3 regions of the Streptococcus sp. 1F3 genome follow, and region 2 is predicted to be linked to each of the others. Evidence: predicted binding sites of a transcription regulator. Region 2 holds the regulator's gene; each other region holds the start of a gene.
What was found. The regulator NrdR, encoded in region 2, represses ribonucleotide reductase genes. The targets are predictions, from matches to a motif close to ACACNATATATNGTGT.

Region 1: the regulator NrdR is predicted to act here: its motif matches at 888-903, upstream of nrdD (anaerobic ribonucleoside-triphosphate reductase).
Region 3: the regulator NrdR is predicted to act here: its motif matches at 1,114-1,129, upstream of nrdH (glutaredoxin-like protein NrdH).

The regions. Positions count from the first base shown of each region.
Region 1 is NZ_JBUEQR010000050.1:6,125-8,401, forward strand. It holds gene ACVPON_RS04745 (quinol oxidase) at 1-848, shown strand, start outside; gene nrdD (anaerobic ribonucleoside-triphosphate reductase) at 1,152-2,277, shown strand, end outside.
Region 2 is NZ_JBUEQR010000078.1:17,059-19,335, forward strand. It holds gene ACVPON_RS07175 (hypothetical protein) at 1-912, shown strand, start outside; gene nrdR (transcriptional regulator NrdR) at 1,025-1,492, shown strand; gene ACVPON_RS07185 (DnaD domain protein) at 1,500-2,277, shown strand, end outside.
Region 3 is NZ_JBUEQR010000089.1:2,773-5,049, forward strand. It holds gene nrdE (class 1b ribonucleoside-diphosphate reductase subunit alpha) at 1-758, opposite strand, end outside; gene nrdH (glutaredoxin-like protein NrdH) at 795-1,019, opposite strand; gene ACVPON_RS08180 (phosphocarrier protein HPr) at 1,352-1,615, shown strand; gene ptsP (phosphoenolpyruvate--protein phosphotransferase) at 1,620-2,277, shown strand, end outside.

The DNA of each region.
Region 1 (2,277 bases), on a different contig from region 2:
GGGTGTACCAAGCCTTAGCGACGGTCTTTGGTTTTCTTCTTGTCGTTTATTCAGTGGGCTACTATACTTTTGTAGAGCAAATTTTAGGAGCAGCTATTCAACAGACGTTTTTCTATGAGTTTAGCTTGAGATTTTCATATGATCATCTTGGTTGGACACTTATTCAAATCTTCCTATTCTTGCTTCTATCGGGATTTTTAAAGAGTCTATTTCACTTACTGTTCTCAATAGGACGGGGAAGATTTATTTATTTCAAGAGTATGATTGTCTTAGCATTTGTATTACACCTCCTCTTTTTAATAGCAGGTGGGCGATTTGAGCTAAGCTATTTGGTTTTACTCCTGCCCTATGGTTTTGTCATGGCTTTGTTGGCTAAGTCTTCGATTATTTCGAATGAAGAGTTGTTGGCTAAAAAGATGCATCAGTATTCTTATCTTCAATCCCATCTCTATCTACCCTTGCTTGGGCTTTTGTTCCTTTTGGTGGTAAAACCAGCGATTACTTATTTTATTGAGGGAGATGTGATGATGGATCGTCAAGAAGTTGCCCTTTACATTAAGGAACATTCACAAAGTTCAGATACCATTTATACTTGGGATAACAGCGCTCAAATTTATCTTCAAAGCGAACGGTTATCAGCAGGAGAAATTCTGACAGCTAGTCCTTATTTGGATACCAAGAACAATCAAGATAGTTTAGTCTTTGATTTAAATAAGAATAAGGCCCGCTATATTGTGGTCAATCCCCAGCTTCCCCTTCTTGATAGTATCAAAGCAAACTTAGAAAAAAATTATGAAGAAGTAGAGCTAGAGACGAATCGTCTCACTTTGTATGAGAAGAAGGAATGAAAATGATTGTGTAAGCAATCATTTTTTTACGATCATTTAAATCTATATATTGTGTTTTTTTATAAAAAAACAAGAAAAATGATACTAGATGTTGAATTTATCTTTGTGAAGTGATACACTAGAGAAAGATAAATGCGCAATGGAAATCAAATAGTTTAGGGAAACGAGGATAAGGGGAATTAAAATAGTTAATAACTATTTTGAGTGAGAGAGGAAAAATAGTTTTTCTCAATCGCTTACCAAGTCAACTTGTTCCAGTATCGTTTCGATTTTCAAAGAGTATATGAAAGGGGAGCATGTAAAATGTTCGAGCAAACCAAACAGAAGGTACTACCTGATATTCTTGTTCTAAAGCGGGATGGGCGTGCAGTCGCATTTGATGCGGATAAAATTTTAGTGGCGCTTGGTCGAGCGAATGATGAACTAGACCATCCTTGTTCAAAGGCGAGGCTTCATCAGGTTGTAGAGGCTGTGTTAGTTGAGATTAGCCGTCGCTTTCATCAGGATATCCAAATTTATGAAATTCAGACGATTGTTGAGCAGGAGTTGTTGAAAGCTCACTTGTATGAATTAGCAGAGGTCTATATTCAATATCGAACCAAGCGGGATTTTGAGCGTCATCAAGCAATGGATATCAACTTTACTATTGAAAGGCTCTTGACCAAAGATCAGACGGTGGTCAATGAAAATGCGAATAAGGATAGTGATGTCTTCAATACCCAGCGAGATTTGACGGCTGGTATTGTTGGGAAATCCATTGGTCTTCAGCTGTTGCCAGCTCATGTGGCTAATGCCCATCAAAAGGGCGAGATTCATTTTCACGACTTGGATTATAGTCCTTACACGCCGATGACTAATTGTTGCTTAATCGATTTTAAGGGTATGCTGGCAAATGGTTTTAAGATCGGAAATGCTGAGGTGGAAAGTCCCAAGTCTATTCAGACGGCTACTGCGCAGATTTCACAAATTATTGCTAATGTTGCTTCAAGTCAGTACGGTGGTTGTACGGCAGACCGGGTAGACGAGTTGTTGGCCCCCTATGCGGAGTTGAATTATCAGAAGCATTTGAAAGATGCAAGTCAGTGGGTTTTACCTGAAAAGCAGGCGGACTATGCGCGTGAAAAGACAAAAAAAGACATCTATGATGCCATGCAGTCCTTGGAATATGAGATCAATACCTTGTTTACTTCAAATGGTCAGACTCCCTTTACTTCTTTAGGATTTGGCTTAGGAACTTCGTGGTTTGAGCGTGAAATTCAACAGGCAATTTTACGGATTCGGATTAAGGGGCTGGGTAGCGAGGAGCGGACAGCGATTTTTCCTAAATTGATTTTTACATTGAAACGTGGATTAAATTTAGAAGAAGGTAGTCCCAACTATGACATCAAGCAGTTGGCATTGGAATGTGCAACCAAGCGGATGTATCCGG
Region 2 (2,277 bases):
TATGGCCTGGTTTATGGACTTTGTGCAGCCAGTTTTGGTCTCCTCTATTTCAATCGCTATCTTCAGACACAAGATTTCAAGCATGCGCTCTTAGCCAGTTTAGGTTTATCTTTATCGTACTGGATTCGGAATAACAACAGTATTTTGCTAGTAGCTGTTGTTCTTATCCTGCTTCTGGAATGTCTCCGTCGGCGTAAGCCGTACTTGCTTGGCCTATTGGTTCCCCTTTTAGTCGCTTCCTTTGGTCTTAATAGGGCAACAGTAGCTTATTATGAGAAAGTGGGACAGGTGAGTTTTGCCCCAAATCCTAAGGTAACCTGGCTAGCAATGGGCTTGCAAGATACCCAAACAGAGCTCCGACGAGGAGGCTGGTACAATAAATATGTCAGACGGGTTTATGACCGCTATGAAGGCGCTGAGGAAAAGATTGGGCAAGCTGCTAAGCTAGAGATTCACCATCGGATAGAGGATTTTGTGGAGAATCCGGTCTATGCTGGGCAATTTTTTATGAAAAAGTTTGTGACAACCTGGGCGGAGTCAACCTTTCAGTCTATTTGGTCAGGACCCAGTAAGCTCCAACAGCGCCCGCTAAAAGGGGTAGGACTAGAGAGCCTTTACCGAGGTGGTGCGATGTATCGCCTCTTTTATCATTATACCCATGCTTACTTAATCTTGCTATATGGTGGTGCCTTTGTATTTTTAGTCGTGCTCCCTCCACGGAAGCGTCTGCCGATCGCCTATTATGCCTATGTCTACTGGGCAGGAGGAGTGGTGTTTCATTTATTGTGGGAGACCAAAAGCCAATATGCCTATCCCTATGTCTTTTTCATGATTCCCTTTGCGGTGAAAGGCTATCAAGAAGGGCGGGAGTGGTTACAAAAACGGCAGCAAAGTGTGAGAAATCATACCTAAAGAAGCTGATGTGAGAAGTCTTCTCCTAGGGAGTGAGTTGGATCTTGCTCCCTTTTATTATCCTGTGAAATATGATACAATGAAGTCATCATGATAGAATGGGAGAAGTAGTATGCGTTGCCCCAAATGTGCCAGTATAAAATCCAGTGTTGTTGATAGTCGTCAGGCAGAAGATGGAAATACCATTCGCCGTAGAAGAGTGTGTGAAAACTGTGGTCACCGCTTTACGACCTATGAACGAGTAGAAGAAAAAACCTTGGTGGTCGTGAAAAAGGATGGAACCCGGGAACAATTTTCCCGTGAGAAAATTTTTAATGGAATTATTCGTTCTGCTCAAAAGCGTCCTGTTTCTAGTAATGAAATTGAAGAAGTGGTCAATCGGATTGAGCAAAAGGTTCGAGCCCACAGCGATAGTGAAGTGGAAAGTGATTTGATTGGAAATTTAGTGATGGAAGAGTTGGTGGAGTTGGATGAGATTACCTATGTCCGTTTTGCCTCAGTCTATCGTTCCTTTAAAGATGTGGGTGAATTGGAAAACTTGCTCAAACAAATCACTAAGGGCAGCAAGACAAGAAGATAGGTAGTACATGAAACCAAGTGATCAATATTCTTACATGCGAAAGAACGCTATAAGTCCTAACTGGCTTAGCTTTATCCTCTGTTATCAACCCATTATTGGTCAGGATGCGGCTGCGGTCTATCAATTTTTATGGGCTGGCTATGATCATGGGGCGGGTAAGTATAGCCTTAGCCGGATTTTAAACCATGTCAATATGGGGCTCCATCGCTTGGAGAAAGCGATAGATATATTGGGAGCTATGGACTTACTTGCTGTCTACCAAAAGGACAATGCGGTATTGTTTTGCATGATAGAACCCTTAACAAAAGAGGATTTTTTGAAGAATCCCCTCTATCAAAAACTCCTGATCAAAAAAATCGGAGAGCCGGCAGTTGAGGAATGGACCCTCTCAAGACCAGTATCAGATACGGAAGTGACCAGGCATTTTTCAGATGTCTTTACCAGTGAGGGAGAATTTTCGCTTGCTCCTCTTGCTACACCGAGCTTTGATTTACAGGCTTTTAAGACGATGATGGCTCGCGATCAGTTACGGTTTCAAAATGAAACAGATGATGTGATTGCCCTCTATCATTTGGCGGAAAAAAAGGGTTGGGACTGGCAAGAGGCTTATAAAGTCGCAAAAGAAACTGCTCATGCTCAGATGATTTTAGTGAAACGTATGGAGCAAAAGGCGGAGGCAAAACCTATCGCGGCTAGTCTGACCAGACAGGAGCAAGCTATCGTCCATGAAAGTAGGTCCAAGACGGCACTTGAATTTTTAACCATGCTAAAAGAAGCGCGCAAGG
Region 3 (2,277 bases), on a different contig from region 2:
AGGTAGACCACACCAGCTCCCTGACGTTGTCCCAGCTGATTGGAGTAAGAAAAACTATCCTCAAATAGCTTCATGACAGGAACAACCCCAGATGCAGCCCCTTCGTAGCCCTTGATTGGTGCACCGGCTTCACGTAAGTTGCTGAGGGAAATTCCGACCCCACCCCCGATACGGGAAAGCTGGAGGGCAGAGTTGATGGAACGCCCAATGGCATTCATATCATCTGTTACTTGAATGAGGAAACAAGAGACCAACTCTCCCCGACGGGCACGTCCTGCATTTAAAAAACTTGGAGTTGCCGGCTGATAGCGGAGGTGAATCATTTCATTAGCCAAGTCCATGGCTAATGCTTCGTTGCCTTCTGCAAAGTAAAGAGCATTGAAGAGGACCCGATCTTCCATGCTTTCTAAGTAATAAGCCCCATCGTTTGTCTTAAGGGCATACTGGTTGTAGAATTTATAGGCTGCCATGAAAGATTTGAAACGGAAGTTTTGATCTTTCAAGAACTGTGCTAATTTTTCGATAAAGGCAGGGCTATATTGCTCCAAAAAGGCTTGCTCAAGATAGTTTTCTTCCAATAGGTATTGGATTTTATCTGTAATGCTCGCAAATGCTTTGGTATTTGGCAGTACGTTTTCCTTGAAAAAGGCTTTGAGGGCTTCTTGGTCCTTGTGAAGTGGAATTTGTCCATTGATTGGACGGTTGATTTCATTGTTAAGACGGAAATAAGAAACATCCCCTAGTTCTTTCAAACTCATATAGTCACTCTTTCTATGTTCTTCACTGGTAGATAACTAAGCTGAAATAAGATTTTTTAATTTTCCAGGTTGAAAACCAGAAAAATTTCCTGTCTCTGTCTCAATGACAGGTGCTGCAGAAAATCCTAGGTTTTTGACATGTTCGATAAATTCAGGTTGTTCATCAAGGTTGATTTCCTTGAATGGAACTTGGTGTTGGTCTAGGAAACGCTTGGTCATCTTGCATTGGACACAATCATTTTTTGAGTAAACAGTAATCATACATTTCTCCTTTTTTAATCACCCATATAGGATACAATGAAACAGGAAAATTGTCAACCTAAAAACTAAATATAGTATCGTTTTTATTTGATAAACACTATATATAGTGTAACTATAGCTTTTATCCAACTGGATTGTTTTTTCAGATTGTTTACAAAATGGTTTCATCTGATTGCAGGGGGAGGCACATTTGGCCTTGCTTCTGACGGATATGGATTTTGAAAGAAAGGTAAAAAATTCTTGAAAATGATTTCAAGAAATGGTATAATGTGCTTTGTAAGGGTTATCACAACGAACCTTCAATATTGAAAAAAATAAAGGAGAATCCAAATATGGCTTCAAAAGATTTCCACATTGTGGCAGAAACAGGTATTCACGCACGTCCAGCAACATTGCTTGTGCAAACAGCTAGCAAATTTGCTTCAGACATCACTTTGAACTATAAAGACAAATCAGTAAACCTTAAATCGATCATGGGTGTTATGAGCCTTGGTGTTGGTCAAGGTGCTGATGTGACAATCACTGCTGAAGGTGCTGATGCTGACGATGCAATCGCAGCAATCACTGAAACAATGGACAAGGAAGGTTTGGCGTAAGAGTATGACAGAAATGCTAAAAGGAATTGCAGCATCGGACGGTGTTGCGGTTGCTAAGGCATATCTACTCGTTCAACCAGATTTGTCGTTTGAAACTGTTACAGTTACAGATACAGATGCAGAAGAAGCTCGTTTGGATGCTGCTTTAGAAGCGTCACAAAACGAGCTTTCTGTTATTAGAGAGAACGCAGTAGCTAGCCTTGGTGAAGAAGCGGCAGCCGTTTTTGATGCCCATTTGATGGTTCTTGCTGATCCAGAAATGGTCGGTCAGATAAAAGAAACGATTCGTGCGAAAAAAATCAACGCTGAAAGTGGATTGACAGAAGTCACAGACATGTTTATCGCTATCTTTGAAGGCATGGACGACAATCCTTATATGCAAGAGCGTGCAGCAGATATTCGCGATGTGACCAAGCGGGTTCTTGCCCACTTGTTGGGGGTTCGCTTGCCGAATCCTGCAGCGATTTCAGAAGAGTCAATCGTGATTGCACATGATTTGACACCATCTGATACAGCACAATTAGATAAGAACTTTGTAAAAGCCTTTGTCACCAATATCGGTGGTCGTACGAGCCATTCAGCGATCATGGCTCGTACCCTTGAGATTGCGGCTGTTCTTGGTACAAATAACATTACTGAAATTGTAAAAGAAGGCGATGTTC